Regions from separate parts of the Mangrovibacillus sp. Mu-81 genome, predicted to be linked through region 1. Evidence: riboswitches for the same ligand, from Rfam matches in the RefSeq annotation. Region 1 holds a riboswitch; each other region holds the start of a gene.
The links. Region 1 has a riboswitch for S-adenosylmethionine ahead of V6B33_RS19840 (LLM class flavin-dependent oxidoreductase). Riboswitches for the same ligand answer to the same signal wherever they lie in the genome.
Positions count from the first base shown of each region.

Region 1 (4,183 bases):
TTTCCTTCAAGGGAGACGGCTTCCTCTATAATATGGTGAGAATCCTGGTCGGCACCCTGCTGGAGGTAGGTTCTGGTAATATTCGCAGTGAGGACATGAAGAGCATACTTGCTGCGGAAGACAGGAACCGTGCAGGGAAGACCGCTCCACCGCATGGGCTCTATCTTTGGGAGGTAGAGTATGAGAGTGAAAATGAAGAGATTCAATTTAAATAAATCATTTTTTATTAAAACAACTAATCCAGGTGTAACATTCCCTTGACATTCGCTTTAGAACAAGATATTATAGCATATGGTATGTTATTAACCCCACGATAAGCCCCGGAAACTTATTGTGATTTGAAAATAAATACTACGGATTCATTTAATAGGAGGTAAACTCATGCGTACTACGTATATGGCAAAAGCCAACGAAATCGATCGTAAATGGTACGTTGTAGATGCTGAAGGCAAAACTCTAGGTCGTTTAGCTAGTGAAATTGCATCAGTTCTACGCGGTAAACACAAACCAACATTCACACCACACGTTGACACTGGTGATCATGTAATCATTCTTAATGCTTCAAAAATCGAATTGACTGGTAAAAAACTTACTGACAAGATTTACTACCGTCACAGTAACCACCCTGGTGGTTTGAAGCAGCGTACTGCATTAGAAATGCGTACAAACTATTCAGAGAAAATGTTAGAGCTTACGATCAAAGGTATGCTTCCTAAAGGTTCTTTAGGTCGTCAAATGATCAAGAAGCTTCATGTATACTCTGGATCTGAGCATCCACACCAAGCACAACAACCAGAAGTTTACGAACTTCGTGGATAATTAATAAGAGGAGGTTATTATCTTGGCTCAAGTTCAATATTACGGAACTGGTCGTCGTAAGAGCTCAGTAGCTCGCGTACGTTTAGTACCAGGTAACGGTAACATTGTTATCAATGATCGTGAAGTAGAAGTATATATCCCATTCGCAGCACTAAGAGAAGTAATCAAGCAGCCACTAGTTGCAACTGAAACTCTTGGTAACTATGACGTTTTAGTAAACGTACATGGTGGAGGCTATGCTGGTCAAGCTGGTGCGATCCGTCACGGAATCGCTCGTGCTTTACTGCAAGCTGATCCTGAGTACCGCGGTACTCTAAAACGCGCTGGATTATTAACTCGTGACGCTCGTATGAAAGAACGTAAGAAATACGGTCTTAAAGGCGCTCGTCGTGCACCACAATTCTCTAAGCGTTAATTATGGCTTTCAAAGACTCTCAACCTTATTGGGTTGGGGGTCTTTTTTTGACTTTGGCAGAAGTCCAGGTTGGATGGCTGGAGTATGGGAAAGCGCATTTCTCGAAAATTCGGTAGTTCGATCATAAATTTAGGATATTGCTCATAAAATCAGAATTTCGATCATATATGAGTTTTTTCGATCAAAAAACAAAAATTTCGAGCATAAACCTTGATAACTACCCAGCATTGTATAATAGGCATTGTTCATTTTTTCAAGTAAGTAAACCTGCACCCCTCCATTTGTACAATCACTACTAAAAAGATTAATTATGACTATATTCTATACTGAAAATAGTTCAATATTCCTTAAGAAAGGTGAAATAGAATCCCGAGTAATTCTCGATCAATCGTTGAATAAATCAATCTCTTTACCGAAAGCGGATAAAAAAATTTGAAAAAGTTCAGTAAGCGTTTCCAATACCGAACCTGTGACCATCCTCACAAATACCCGTTTAAATAAATTTAAATTCTGATTTGACAGATTATTTTGACTCCGTTATGATAATCTACATTCAACTAACTCAATAGAACATTTCCTTATCAAGAGCCGGGGGAGGAATCTGGTCCCGTGATCCCGCAGCAACCGTTACGTTGTAACAAGGTGCTAATTCCAGCAAGCGTATGCTTGGAAGATGAGAGGGCGTTATAAATATTAAAACCTCTTCCTCATCGGGAGAGGTTTTTTATTTTGAGAAGTGTTGGAGTCCCTGCAAGTGGAGAGCCGGTGCTTCTAAACCGAGTAAAATCATAAGAATAGTTTTATTTAAAGTGACTCTTAAGCCACGGACAAAAAGTGAAGAGGAGATGCAATGATGAAAAAACAGATTCATTTAAACGGCTTTATACAAAACTCACCGTCCCCGCATTCAACAGGATTATGGAAACATGAAAAGGATCGTGGAACATCCCATAACAGCTTGGCTTATTGGATTGAAGCGGCTCAAACGTTGGAACGCGGTAAATTTGATGCGATGTTCATTGCAGATGTGCTTGGCACGTACAGCGTATACGAAAACAGTTACGATGCGGCTGTCAGGGGTGCGGTGCAGCTTCCGGCTCATGATCCGCTCATCCCTATTTCAGCCATGGCTGCTGTCACGGAGCATCTCGGATTTGCACCGACCATCTCCACGACGTACGCACAGCCTTATTCACTGGCCCGCCAACTATCAACTCTAGACCATTTAACAGGAGGCAGGGTTGCCTGGAATGTGGTGACGTCTTATTTAGAAAGTGAAGCTGTTAACCTCGGACTTTCCGGAAGGCTTCCTAAGGAACTCCGATATGACCGGGCGGATGAATTTCTCCAAGTTGTTTATAAGCTTTGGGAGCACAGCTGGGAAAAGGATGCAGTGGTATATGACAGGGAAAACGACGCGTTTGCGGAACCAAATAAAGTTCATTCGATTAACCATGATGGAGAGTTCTTCAATGTGCCTGGCCCGCATCTTGTGGAACCTTCTCCGCAGCGCACTCCTGTTCTGTTCCAGGCAGGTTCTTCCCCAAAAGGAAGGGATTTTGCAGCCAAACATGCGGAAGCGGTATTCACTAAAAATCATTCGCTGGATGGATTGAAACTATATACAGCGGATATCCGCAGACGGGCGGAGGAACAGGGAAGAAACCAAGGGGACATACTCATCTTCCCGATGGTACTGCCGATCATTGGTTCAACAGAGGAAGAAGCATATGCCAAATATGAAGAATTGACGAACCACGTCAGCTATGAAGGAACGGCTTCTCTTCTATCGGGTCATACAGGTATTGACTTTTCACAATTCGATCCTGATCAGTATATCGAGGACATTGAAACGGATGCCATGCAGGGAAATCTCGATATGTATGGAAAGGACCCTAACAAAAAATGGACGCTCCGGGAAGCGATTAAGAATCATGGTCTTGGAAATGGGACAGTGAAGTTCATCGGTACACCGGAGCAAATCGCAGACAAAATCGAGAATTGGGCAGTAGAAGGCGATGCGGATGGATTTAATATCGCCCAGACGTATTCACCGGGTACATTCGCGGAGTTTGTCGATCATGTGGTTCCAGAACTTCAAAAACGCGGGATTTACCGGAAGGAATACGAGGGATCAACATTGAGGGAGAATATGTTTGGAAAAGGCCATGCGCATTTACGGGAGAATCATCCAGCCAAAAAGCTTACACCTGTTCAAGTTTAGGATAAACCTCATCACACAAGTGAGAGAAGGGAGTAAAGAATGAGTGATTTAGCATTATATACATGGATAGGATTTGCGATATTTCTGGTTGCTATGTTTGCTTTGGGATTTGTCAGTGCCAAAAAAACAAAAAGTGTCAGCGACTTTGCGATCGGAGGTGAAAATCTCGGACCTTATGTACTTGGTCTTTCCTTTGCGGCAACCTATTTAAGCGCAGCTACATTCCTTGGTTACCCGGGGTGGTCGCATGATTGGGGATTATCCAATCTCTGGTTGTTTTTGGCGATTATCGGCGGTGGACCGATCGGCGTCTTGATGGTGGCCAAAAAAGTAAGGAAATTGAATACCGGCCAAAAATCACTTTCCCTTCCCGACTGGCTCGGGGATTTTTATAACAGTGATTTCCTGAGGGTCGGTTCAGGTCTGATTTTATTGTTTAACATCTTTTATATTTCTGCTCAATTTGTTGCAGGTGCCCGTATCTTTGAATATCTGCTTGGGATGTCCTATAAAGGCGGCTTGGTTTTCATCGCAGTGATCGTCGTGCTTTACGTATTCGGAGGCGGGGCATATGCTGACATTTATACAGATGCTGTACAAGCGGTCATGATGGCAGTGGCGGGTGTTTTCATCTTCATATCTGGAATTGTTGTGTTCTGGAAAGGAAGCGTCACGTCGACTTTTGAGGGGATCAGCGGCAAACTTGCCGGCCAGGATGGGAATTT
Region 1 covers NZ_JBAJHU010000015.1:7,857-12,039, reverse strand. Annotated here, with positions in the region: gene truA (tRNA pseudouridine(38-40) synthase TruA) at 1-215, shown strand, start outside; gene rplM (50S ribosomal protein L13) at 382-819, shown strand; gene rpsI (30S ribosomal protein S9) at 842-1,234, shown strand; SAM riboswitch class I at 1,810-1,914, shown strand; gene V6B33_RS19840 (LLM class flavin-dependent oxidoreductase) at 2,085-3,458, shown strand; gene V6B33_RS19835 (sodium:solute symporter family transporter) at 3,498-4,183, shown strand, end outside.

Region 2 (4,183 bases), on a different contig from region 1:
TATTATATATAGAAGATGGACGAATAATGGAGAAGTAACAGAAGGGGCTGTCAGTAACGGCAGCCCAGGTTCACATTGTATGGAAAGCAGGTGATGGCATGTCGATAAAGAAGAGGCTGCTCTTATCGAATATCGGAATGATTGTCATTCCCCTTGTCAGTCTTCTAATCGTGGAAATCGTGGTTGGATATGTGTTCTTTTATGTATTGAATGGGAAGAATCTGCAAACTTTCCTGACTCTCCGCTTCGGTGCGCTGGTGGTCATTTTAGTCTTGACGAACGGGTTGCTGACCTATTTTATGTCAAAGAGCATCATAGAACCGATCAAGAAGTTGTCGTTCGCAGCACGAAAGATCAGTGAAGGGGATCTTGATGTTAGTGTGGCGTCTGACAAGAAGGATGAATTGGGGCAATTATCGAATACATTTGAAGAGATGCGCCTGAAGCTGAAGGAAGCAGAGACGGTTCAAAGGCAATACGAGCTGAATCGTCAGGAGCTTATCGCGAGCATTTCCCATGACTTGAAAACACCGTTAACCTCGATCAAAGGGTATGTGAGCGGGATCGAAGATGGCATCGCCGGCACTCCAGACAAGCTGAACCGATACATGGCCAAGATCAAGAAGAATGCCCATGATATGGACGGACTCATCGATGAACTGTTCCTATATTCGAAGCTGGATATGGACCAATTGCCGTTTCAATTTGAAAAGGTCCACCTTGATGCGTATTTTGATGATTTCATCGACGAACTTTCCTTTACTCTTGAAAAGGAACACGGTGAAGCGCTGCTATCCTATGAAAGGTCAGGTTCTTATCTCGTTGAAGCTGACAGGGAAAAGCTGGACCGGGTCGTCAAGAATATCACGCAAAACAGTTTAAAGTATATGAATAAAGAACAGAAAGAAATTCAGGTCATCCTCACGGAGCTTGAGTATGATGTCAAGGTGGAGATTCAGGATAATGGGAGCGGGATACCGGAAACGGAACTGCCCCGTATCTTTGACAGCTTCTACAGGACGGACATCTCGAGAAACTCCGCCACAGGAGGAAGCGGGCTTGGCCTGTCCATTGCCAAAAAAATCATAGAAGGGCACGGCGGGAGCATTTGGGCAGAAAGTAAGCCGGGTATAGGAACAAGCATTTATTTTACATTGAAAAAGGTGAAGGATCATGCAAAACATACTGATCATTGAAGATGAGAAGGATATCGCGGAACTCGAAAGGGACTATCTCGATGTGAGCGGCTTTGCTTGTGACCTGGCATCGACAGGCGGAGAGGGGCTTGCCCTTGCTAGGATCAACACATATAGCCTCATTCTGCTTGATCTGATGCTGCCGGATACGGACGGATTCCAGCTATGCAAGGAGCTCAGGGAATTTCTCGACATCCCGATCTTAATGGTCACTGCAAGAAAAGAAGACATCGACAAAATCAGGGGCTTCGACCGCGGAGCCGATGACTACATCGTCAAACCCTTCACCCCCAGTGAACTCGTCGCACGGGTAAAAGCTCATATTGCCAGATACGAACGCTTGATCAACCGTGACATGAAAAAAGTGATCGAAATCCGGAACCTCGTCATCGATCCGGACTCCCGCAGAGTATTCGTCGACTCAGAAGAAAAAATCGTGACCGCCAAAGAATTCGACCTTCTGTATTTTCTGGCCACTAACCCAAACAGAGTCTTCAGCAAAGAACATCTGTTTGAACGGATTTGGGGGTATGACTCTTTAGGGGATTTGACGACGGTTACGGTGCATATCAGGAAGATCCGGGAGAAGATTGAGGAGGAACCTTCGTCGCCTGTGTTTATTGAAACAATTTGGGGTGTGGGGTATCGGTTTAGATCCTAATTGCATCGGGGAATTAAATAATGGCAGAAAGTTATCTTGGGTAGCTTTAGGCTGTGGATTGTTTTTCAAGTTACTGGTTACTGGTTCCACCGCATACGTTTAAATATCATAGTAAACCGATAGGTAATGATATTATCTGTGTCATTAGAAAGAATTTTTTAAAAATACTAAAAATAGTATTGACGAGGCAATGAATCCTCTTTATAATCCAATTCATACTCAAATAGCAAGTAATACCAAAACCAAACATTATAACTCTTATCAAGAGCGGCGGAGGGATAGGCCCGATGAAGCCCGGCAACCTGCAGGATCAGACTGTAAAGGTGCCAATTCCTACAGATTCCATACGGATCTGGAAGATAAGGGGAGGAGCATGATTATTTAGCCCTCTTCTTAATAGAAGAGGGCTTTTCTGTATACCCTCTTCTTTTCCGCTCTCACTTCCCTCAAGTGGATCTTCATGGAATGAATCAATTCTTAAGTATAAAGTGAAAATTCGATAATAGGAGGCTGAATCATGTCAACGATTAATGTGGCAATTCTGGGTTTCGGAACGGTAGGGCAAGGAGTCTGTGAAGCAATCGATACTCATCAGGACAGATTGAAGGAAGTACTGGGTAAAGAGGTGAAGGTAAGGGCGATTCTTATAAAAGATCCCGCAAAAGAGAGGGACATTGATCCATCCATCAACGTCACAACGGATTTCCAAGACATTCTGGATATCCCGGACCTGCACGTCATCTTTGAAGCGATCGTGGGGGAGGAGCCGAGCTTTACGTATTTAACCGAAGCCATTGAGAAGGGAGTTCATATCGTCACGGCCAATAAAGCGATGTTTGCCAAATATGGTCCCGGGCTATTGGAAAAAGCGGAAAGGAACGGGGTATCGGTTGGATTTGAAGCGACGACAGCCGGGGGAATACCGGTGATCGGCAGTATCAGGCAGCTTCTGAAGGTGAATGAAATCAGACAAATTCAAGGGATTTTAAATGGGACGTCCAACTTCATCTTATCTCAAATGAGAAATAGAGGCCTTGCCTTTGATACAGCCTTAAAGATTGCTCAGGAGAAGGGCTACGCTGAAGCCGATCCGACAAATGATATCGAAGGTCATGATGCGTTCTATAAATTGCTGATTTTAAGTCAAACAGCCTTTGGCAGACAGCCCGATTGGAAGAATATTCGACGTAAGGGGATATCCCACCTGACTGCAGAGTGGATCCAGGCAGCGGAATCTTTTCGATTGCGGTTCAAGCATGCAGGTTCTCTCTTGAGGGATTCAATTGACCGTATCAAAGGTGAAGTAGAGCCCATCCTGGTTCATGACACCCATCCTTTTTACGGTGTGGAGGATGTAGAAAATGCCATATCTCTAAAGGGTAGTCTTGTAGGGAGGATTACCCTGCTTGGTCCAGGAGCTGGAAAATTGCCTACAGGCAGCGCCATGGTAGAAGATTTTCTGTCGTTGATAGAGAGGAAGTACACGGCCTCTGCCGAAAGCATAGCGAGGACCGGGGAGGTTCAGGTTGAGAGCAGCCGCCAATGGGTTCTGAGAATCCGTGAAGAGGATGATTATCAAAACTGGATTTCATCGTTCACTTTAAAGGATCATATTCAGCTTGGCGATTACTTGTACGTATTTGTTGAAGGCAGGAAACATACACTGGAATCGCTTCTTCGGACGCATGATCATATTCAAGCTGTGTCTATTCTGGATGAAATTCCTTTGGAAAATGAAGCGAAGACTGGAGCTGCAATTTCCCAGAAGTAATCTTTAATAAATATGGTCTGATAGAAAGTAGGGGTATCATTGAGTATGATTGTTCAAAAGTTTGGTGGAACCTCTGTTGGTTCAACAGATCGAATCAAACGTATGGTCTTTCATGTCATGAAGGAAAGAGAAAAAGGCCATGATGTTGTCGCAGTAGTATCAGCAATGAATAAAACGACGGATACACTCGTAAGATTGGCAGGGGAACTCTCTGCAAAGCAAAGCAAGAGAGAAATGGATATGCTCTTAAGTACCGGCGAGCAGGTGACGATCTCCCTTTTGACCATGGCCCTGCAGCATACGGGGCTGGAAGCCGTATCCCTGACAGGCAGACAGGCGGGAATCCAAACGGACGGAGTATTTGGGAATGCCAAGATTACCTCGATCGATACCGATCGGATAAAATCGGAGTTATCAAAAGGACGAATCGTCGTGGCCGCCGGTTTTCAAGGAATCACGGATAAAGGAGAAATAACTACATTAGGCAGGGGCGGTTCGGATACGACTGCAGCTGCTCTTGCCGCCGCTTTAAAAGCGGATAGGTGTGATGTTTAT
Region 2 covers NZ_JBAJHU010000001.1:85,141-89,323, forward strand. Annotated here, with positions in the region: gene V6B33_RS00430 (ABC transporter ATP-binding protein) at 1-38, shown strand, start outside; gene V6B33_RS00435 (sensor histidine kinase) at 99-1,196, shown strand; gene V6B33_RS00440 (response regulator transcription factor) at 1,174-1,857, shown strand; SAM riboswitch class I at 2,113-2,223, shown strand; gene V6B33_RS00445 (homoserine dehydrogenase) at 2,375-3,628, shown strand; gene V6B33_RS00450 (aspartate kinase) at 3,674-4,183, shown strand, end outside.
Region 2: another riboswitch for S-adenosylmethionine. It lies ahead of V6B33_RS00445 (homoserine dehydrogenase); the one in region 1 lies ahead of V6B33_RS19840 (LLM class flavin-dependent oxidoreductase).

Region 3 (4,183 bases), on a different contig from region 1:
TGTGCAATCCCCATGAAGCGAAAAAAGTCCTCGAACAGAGCATGCTGGTTAGCTACTTCCTGCCGTGTAAGGTGACCGTCTACACAGAAAACGGCAAGACGAAAGTGGGCATGGCCAAACCAAGCAAACTGATCGAGCTCGTCGATCATGATGAACTGAAAACGCTCGCGCTCAATATTGAAAATCGCTTGATCGGTTGTTTGGAACGAGTGTAGATGATGGGCGAGGAACCTGCTGTGGAAATTGCGGCAGGTTTTTTGTTTTGAAATTGACATGATTCTATCATTTTTCTCTGTAAGATTAGGATAAATAAGTATTCGGCATGAAATTAAACAGTGAAATTGTACGGCTGAGATTAAGAATTGCGCTGCTTTACAGGATAATTGTGCCACTTTTTCAATAATTGCTCTGGTTACTAGATAATTGCTCCCCTTCCACAATATTTGAGCCGCATATGAATTTATTGCGCCGGATTCCAGATAATTGCGCAACTTGTCGAAAAATCTCCAAGCCTACAACCACATCCTCCAAAAAAATAATCCGACAACCGAAACATTTCTCTTCCTCACAATCTTCTGAATATGATACACTCTTCTAAAGCCAATTGATCTAAGAGGAAGGATGACAATCATGAAGTTCACAACAAAAGTCGTACATAGCCAGTTAAAAGGAACCGGGGATATCCGCAGCAAGACGACCCCGATCTACCAGACTTCCGCTTTTTCATTTCAATCACTGGAAGAGCTTGAAGGTTTCTATGAAGGAAAATCACCTTACCTCTACACGCGGACGGGGAATCCGAACACGGACGAACTAGGTCAGATGGTAGCTGCACTTGAAGGCGCGTCTGCCGGGGTTGCGACATCTTCAGGCTTGTCGGCGATTCTGGCTGCTGTACTTGCGGTTGTGAAATCCGGCGACCACATCGTAGCAGCTGAGGACCTGTATGGAGGCACCTTCCATATGCTGAAGGAAGAGTTGAAGGGGTTCGGAATCACGACAACTTTCGTCGACTTCACCAACCGTGAAGAAATTGAACACGCCATCACACCTCATACTAAACTGCTTTACAGCGAAACAGTCACCAATCCATTCATGAGGGTGGAAGACATCCCACAGTTGGTGGAGCTTGCCGAAAAACATCAGCTCAAAACGATCATCGATAACACATTCGCTACTCCATACTTGCGACAGCCTTATCTTGAAGGAGTCGATCTCGTTGCTCACAGTGCCACCAAATATATCGGTGGACACAGCGACATCACGGCAGGCGTCGTGACCGGGAAAGAAGACCTCGTAAAAAAAGCAAGGGAAAAAGTAGTCAACATGGGCTCCAATCTAAGTCCATTTGAAGCATGGCTGACTGCAAGAGGGGCAAAAACACTTGGCCTCCGCATGGGTGCGCAGGCCCATAACGCCGGCCAGCTCAGTGAAAACTTAAGAACGAATCAACACGTAAAACATGTATATTACCCGCATGATCTTTCTGAAAAAGGTAACGGAGCGATCGTGACCATCGAGCTAGATGCATCATGCGATATCAGTACATTCTTCAAATCTCTCGGCTGGATCAAAATCGTGCCGACCCTTGCAGGAGTGGAAACGACCGTCTCCTATCCGCTCGGCACTTCACATCGGGCACTGCCGAGAGAAGCACAGGAAAAATTGGGCATAAACACATATGTCGTGCGAATATCTTTAGGAATCGAAGACGCAGAGGACATCGTCACCCAATTCAACGAAGCAATCACAAAATGTATAAAATAATTAAAAAAATCAGAAAACACTCTTGACGTTGAGTGAAGATGCCTTTATAATTCATTTCAACGCACTACTTATTGACAACTTAATCGCTCTTATCCAGAGAGGCGGAGGGACTAGGCCCGATGAAGCCCGGCAACCTTCATGCTCGCAGGAAGTTCTGCGACTGCATGAAAAGGTGCTAATTCCTGCAGACATTTGTCTGAAAGATAAGAGGAGGACCGCCTATTAAATTAGACCCTCTTCTTAGGAAGGGGGTTTTTGATTTTTCCTCTTCTCTTAAAAAATTCCTAGAATGATTGCCGGGTCGGTGAAGGCAGCTCGCTACTCACTACTCACCATTTCGCAAGTCTGATGAATCCAAACCCGAAACCGCCAATCTGCAAGCATTCAAAACATTACTACGCAAAAAGTCAATGGAAAACCAACAAACCAAATTGCCAGGAGGAATTCATTATGACAAAATCATTCGATGTAGAAACGGTATTACTTCACGGGGGCCAGGAGCCCGATCCATCAACAGGTTCACGTGCGGTGCCGATTTACCAGACGACTTCATATGTATTTGATAACAGCGAACACGCTGCGAAATTATTCGGTCTTGAAGAGGAGGGGAATATTTACTCCCGTATCATGAATCCGACGGTCGATGTTCTTGAAAAGCGGATTGCCCTGCTGGAAGGCGGGATCGGCGCTCTCGGTGTTTCTTCCGGGATGGCTGCGATTTCGTTGTCCATCTTGAATATCGCTGGAGCAGGGGATGAAATCGTCGCTGCTACGAATCTATACGGCGGAACATACAACCTCTTCTCCACGACGCTTCCGAAGTACGGCATCAAGGTGCACTTCGTCGACCCGACCGATCCGGAGAACTTCCGGAACGCGATCACGCCGAAAACGAAGGCTGTTTTTGCCGAAACGATCGGAAATCCGAGCCTTCACGTTCTTGACATTGAAGCTGTTGCGAAAGTGGCGCATGACAACGAAATTCCACTGATCATCGATAACACATTCGCCACTCCGTATCTCACCAAGCCGATTGAATGGGGAGCGGACATTGTCATCCATTCCGCCACGAAATGGATTGGCGGCCACGGTACAGCGATCGGCGGACTCGTGGTCGACGGCGGCAAGTTTGACTGGAATAACAAGAAATTCCCGGGCTTTGTAGAAGAAGATCCAAGCTACAATGGAATCCGCTTTGGAATCGATGTCGGCGAAGCAGCTTTCATTACAAAATTAAGGGTCCAGCTGCTGCGTGACTTCGGGGCGTGCTTAAGCCCGCAAAACGCGTTCCTGCTCCTGCAGGGGCTTGAAACGCTGCACCTGCGAATCGAAAGACACACGGAAAACGCATTGAAAATCGCTGAGCACCTCAATCAGCACAGCGGTGTGGCGTGGGTGTCCTATCCAGGTCTCGAACAGCATCCGTCACATGCACTGGCTCAAAAATATCTGCCAAAAGGAGCAGGCTCGATCGTCGTCTTCGGCATCAAAGGCGGAAGGGATTCCGGACGCAAAGTCGTGGACAACATCACCCTCTGGTCACATGTGGCAAACGTGGGGGATGCAAAGTCACTCATCATCCATCCTGCTTCGACAACCCATCAGCAATTGAATGATCAGGAACTGCGTTCAACCGGTGTTACGGAAGAATTGGTACGCTTATCGGTCGGATTGGAGTCGGCTAAAGACCTGTTGGAAGACCTGGATCACGCGATCGAAGCGGCACTGGCTGCATCACCGGTATAATCCGGGCGATTTCAATGGCCACGCATTTGAAAATAAAAAATAGAACAATGGGGGGCGGACAGCTCAATCTGACCCTCTTCCCCCCCAATCACTCACCAAAAAAGGAGGCGACGGAATGGAGAACCCGCACACCAGTAACACACAATATGAAGTGAACTCCATTACGATCCCATCCCTGACCTTGGAATGCGGCAGCACGCTTGAACAGGTGGAGCTTGTGTATGAAAGGCTCGGCAGGACGGAAGGACCGGTCATCCTTATCTGTCACGCACTCACTGGCAATCACCTTGTAAAAGGGACGCCGGACTGCAAAGGGTGGTGGGACGGCCTCATAGGTCCCCATTCGTACTTGGATACTGACGAGTACACAATTCTTTCTTTTAACGTGCTGGGCGGCAACGACGGCAGCACCGGTCCGGCATCCATCAACCCCGCAACAGGGAAACCATTTGGCCGACAATTTCCGGACGTCACCGTAAGAGACATGGTCAACGCTCAATATCTTGCTCTGAAAGAACTGTCGATCGCTCATCTTCATGCAGTGGTCGGCGGTTCTTTGGGCGGAATGCAGGCATTGGAGTGGGGCATGATGTACCCATCCTTCGTCGACAAAGTATTCGCGCTTGCCGTCACACCAGCTCTCAGCGACTACGGGCTGGCATTTAATCAT
Region 3 covers NZ_JBAJHU010000002.1:211,764-215,946, reverse strand. Annotated here, with positions in the region: gene V6B33_RS04780 (DUF302 domain-containing protein) at 1-215, shown strand, start outside; gene V6B33_RS04775 (trans-sulfuration enzyme family protein) at 631-1,767, shown strand; SAM riboswitch class I at 1,854-1,977, shown strand; gene V6B33_RS04770 (O-acetylhomoserine aminocarboxypropyltransferase/cysteine synthase family protein) at 2,218-3,513, shown strand; gene metX (homoserine O-acetyltransferase MetX) at 3,629-4,183, shown strand, end outside.
Region 3: another riboswitch for S-adenosylmethionine. It lies ahead of V6B33_RS04770 (O-acetylhomoserine aminocarboxypropyltransferase/cysteine synthase family protein); the one in region 1 lies ahead of V6B33_RS19840 (LLM class flavin-dependent oxidoreductase).

Region 4 (4,183 bases), on a different contig from region 1:
TTCTTTTTGTTGATATATATAGCGGTTGAAATAAGTAAATCTGCCCTTTGAACCCCTTTTAACAGGGTCATAAGCTTATTTATGTAGCATGAAAATTCACATGCGAATTGTTATCCCACTTGGTGTGCTGCGGATGCTATTTAACTAGCAGGAGGTGGGTGCTGATTTCTAGAGGCAGATAAAAGAGGCAGATTTTTTCATCCTTTATTGTGAGTAACGTCTTTGATTGTTTAAATAAGGGAAGTTTTTTCCGTTATCCATCAGAATAGGGTTAGGTTCGAGGGATATAAGGGCAGTTTTTCCCGTTAAGGCAAAGAAGAACGTTCCATTTTCATGCTTTTGAAGTAATTAGAGGAAATTTTCACCTCTATTTACTCTGTTTTTCGTGCTGTTTCCTCAATAAGAGGAGTTTCTTCCCTTATTTTAGTAGCTTATTTTCTGGATATTCTTGTAGATTTGGAAATCGCCAACCAATGCGAATCTTAGGATGAAAAAATGCTTGGAGCATATTAATATGTCTCCAAGCATTTTCCATTTTAATTCCGGTGCGAATTACTATACGATAAGCACTGGTCATTCATGTTTTGTACTTCAAAACAGAACCACTTTAAAAATTTCTCATTCAGCTTTTACGCAGTTAATAGGCAAGAACTTCTTTCTTCTCTTCTTTCATCAATACAAAGCAAAGGACAATGCCGATTAATGAGAGGAGTGCAAAAAATAAATAGACTGCATAGATGGAGAATGTTTCGAGAATGAACCCGCCGATAAAGGTACTGAACCAGTTTCCCAGACCATTTCCGATTGCCGAATAAATGGTGACCGCTGTAGCTGTGATATGAGCTGGGGTGATTTCCCTTATATAACGCAGTCCTGCCGGAACGAATAGACCGATTGCGAGACCCTGCATGACAGCTGAGCTGTACACAAGCCAAAGACTTGGTTCCGTGAAGTAGAACAGCCAGCGGATCAAGGACGCAGCTCCTGCCAAAGCCGCTACCGTCAATAAACCAAAGCGGTCAATCCAGCTGCCTGCCACTCTCATGAAAGGCACTTCGGATAGTACGGCGATCAAGAATGCAAGACCGATTCCGGCATATGTTCCGCCGGAGTCTTCAACGAATAATCCGAAGTACGTATTATTCGCGAGATTCGGACCGAACACCATGAACGTGACGGCCAAAAAGATCAAAAATTTCTTCAGTGCGAATAGTTCCTTCATCCCAGCTTTCAAATCAAGCTTTGCCGCAGCCCGTTCCTTCGGGAAACGGAAAGCCAGTACGGCTGAAAACACAAGACAGATGAAGAAGGCGTAGAAAATGATGGTCGGTCCTATGAAACCTTCCGATAATCTTCCCATCACATACACGGCAACACCGAACCCCAATGAACCAAACAAACGAATATTTCCATAATTGTAACGGACTTTACTCGTATATTTCAGACTGATACTATCTGAAACCGGGATAATCGCACTCTGAAAAACTGCAACGAGTATTGCAATCAGAAGCAGTCCGTAATAAAGATCGGTTATAAGATACCCGAGGGCAAATATGCCGGCAACCAATGAAGTAAAGGCCAGCACCTGTGTAGGCCGGTTGGTCGCGTCACTTACCATCCCCCAGACCGGCTGAAAGAATATCATCATGATCGGCCCGATCGACATGATTGTCCCGATCTGGTATCCATTCAATCCCACACTTTCACTCAGATATACACTTAACAGCGGATATAAACTCCCCACTCCAAAAAAGGTTAAAAAGTAAAAACCTTGCAGTGTAAAAACTTGATTTCGTATCGTTCTTTCCACTTCCGTATCCCCCAGATGTTTTTTTATCCCTATAATACTAGTCCTATTCAAGGTAATTGTAAATAAAATCATTCCTTTTTCTGGATACATCTTTTCACCTGTTGAACGGCTGATTTGATGGAAAAATCCCATAGTAATCAACTTGCCAGATTCCCATTCAACAATGACGGATGCACTGATTTCGCTGTCCCTTAGAAAAGGAAAACAAATTCCCGTTTGACTTTTTTTCTTAAACGTCTTAAAGTATGTAAGTATAATTTCACAAATGAATAGGATAATTCTTCTTATCCAGAGAGACGGAGGGACTGGCCCTGTGATGTCTCGGCAGCGGACTCAATTCGAGTGCTGTGCCACATCCAGCAAGCAGAGATGCTTGAAAGATAAGGAGAGTGTTTCTCATATTGGAAACCTCTTCTTAATTTGAAGAGGTTTTTTATTTTTATCGTTACTATTTTATCGGCCCGGATAATGAAAGGTCGTTGAAATTGGTACCGATAGGACAGGCTTGCTGGCCGCCGTCAACATTCGTCGCCTGAAGTAGTATTGCCGGTAAATGTCCATCCCATAAAAATTCATCACGAAAGCCAATTGTCAAAAGGAGTTGTTCGAATGTTTGAAGAAAAAGGTAAACTGTCGGCATTATTGCCATTACTCATATTTGTTTCACTCTTTCTGGGTGCGGGAATCCTTTCAGGAGATTTTTACGCTTTCCCAGTATTAGTTTCCATTATTATCGCTGCTGTTGCGGCGCTTCTCATGAATCGAAAGGAATCTCTGAATGCTAAAGTGGAACGCTTTGCTAAAGGTGCAGGACACCCTGATATTATGATCATGGTCTTCATCTTCCTTTTAGCCGGTGCGTTCTCGGGAGTAGCAGAAAAAATGGGCGCCGTTGATTCAACGGTGAACCTTGCCCTATCTGTACTTCCAGAAAATCTACTGATTGTTGGATTATTTTTAATTGCAGCGTTCGTTTCACTATCCATGGGTACTTCAATGGGTACGATCGCGGCACTTGCCCCAATCGGTGTCGGGATCAGTTCAGGTACTGACATCGCCATGCCTATTGCGATGGCTACTGTCATCGGAGGAGCGATGTTCGGTGACAATCTATCGTTCATTTCTGATACAACGATAGCAGCCGTGCGTACACAGAAAACGGAGATGAAAGATAAATTCAAGGTGAATTTCTTTATTGTTCTTCCTGCAGCGATTCTTACGATGGTGATCTTATTCTTTATAACCGCAGGAAATCATTCAACTGTAGACGCACAGACCTATAATTGGGTGAAAATCCTTCCTTACCTGGGAGTCATCATCGGTGCATTGGCAGGTTTGAATGTGTTCGTGGTTTTATTTGGAGGAATTGTCTTTTCCGGAATCATCGGATTTATTGATGGAAGCTTTACACCTGCCAGTTATTTCGGAAGCATTGCCGATGGAATGACCGGCATGGCGGAAATCGTCATTCTGACTGTGCTGATCGGCGGCGTGGTTGAACTTATCCGCTATAACGGGGGCATCCAGGCGCTGCTTTATCTTGCCACCCGCAGGATCAGATCACCGCAGGGAGCACAATTGGCAACAGCAGGACTTGTCAGTTCAACGAATCTTTGCACGGCGAACAATACGATTTCTATTATCATTGCAGGTCCGCTGGCAAAAGAGATCGGTGACAATTATGGAGTAGACGCCCGTAAGTCTGCTAGTATTCTGGATATATTCTCTTGCTCCGTTCAAGGCCTGATCCCTTATGGAGCACAGGCATTATTGGTTGCAGAAACGGCAGGAATATCACCAGTAAGCGTTATTCCATATGCTTTCTATCCAATCCTGACAGCAGTATGCGGTCTGGTGGCGATCCGATTCGCACTGCCGAAGTTCACACGATCCAAAGCAGCCGAACCGAGCACAGTACGCTCGTAAAAAGAAGAGACAAATCTCATTTAATTGAGATTTGTCTCTTTCTTTGTATTGTCAATACAGAATTACAATAAATCATTCACATGATAAAGCTTGCCTGATTCGATTTCTGTTTCGGTTACAAGCTTCACCAGGACCTCTGCGACTGTATCCGTGTCTCTCAGCATGCCCTGCTCTTTGTATCTCTTAAAGTTTTCTACATCTGCAAATGATTCTTCCGAAGAGGAACGGATTGTACCCTGCATATCGGTATCCATTACCCCTGGACTGAAAGCAATGGCTTTATGCCGGCTCCCGTTCTTTGAAAGCTCCAGGCTCACGGTTTCTGTCAGCATATTGATTCCCGCTTTCGTGGAACAGTACGTACTCCAGCCGTAAACAGGTCTGCTCCCTGCCCCTGAGCTGACGTTGACCATGATCAGCTGACTACTGGATCCTTGCGAAGCCATC
Region 4 covers NZ_JBAJHU010000013.1:45,750-49,932, forward strand. Annotated here, with positions in the region: gene V6B33_RS19285 (MFS transporter) at 638-1,810, opposite strand; SAM riboswitch class I at 2,092-2,197, shown strand; gene V6B33_RS19290 (Na+/H+ antiporter NhaC family protein) at 2,420-3,736, shown strand; gene V6B33_RS19295 ((S)-benzoin forming benzil reductase) at 3,799-4,183, opposite strand, start outside.
Region 4: another riboswitch for S-adenosylmethionine. It lies ahead of V6B33_RS19290 (Na+/H+ antiporter NhaC family protein); the one in region 1 lies ahead of V6B33_RS19840 (LLM class flavin-dependent oxidoreductase).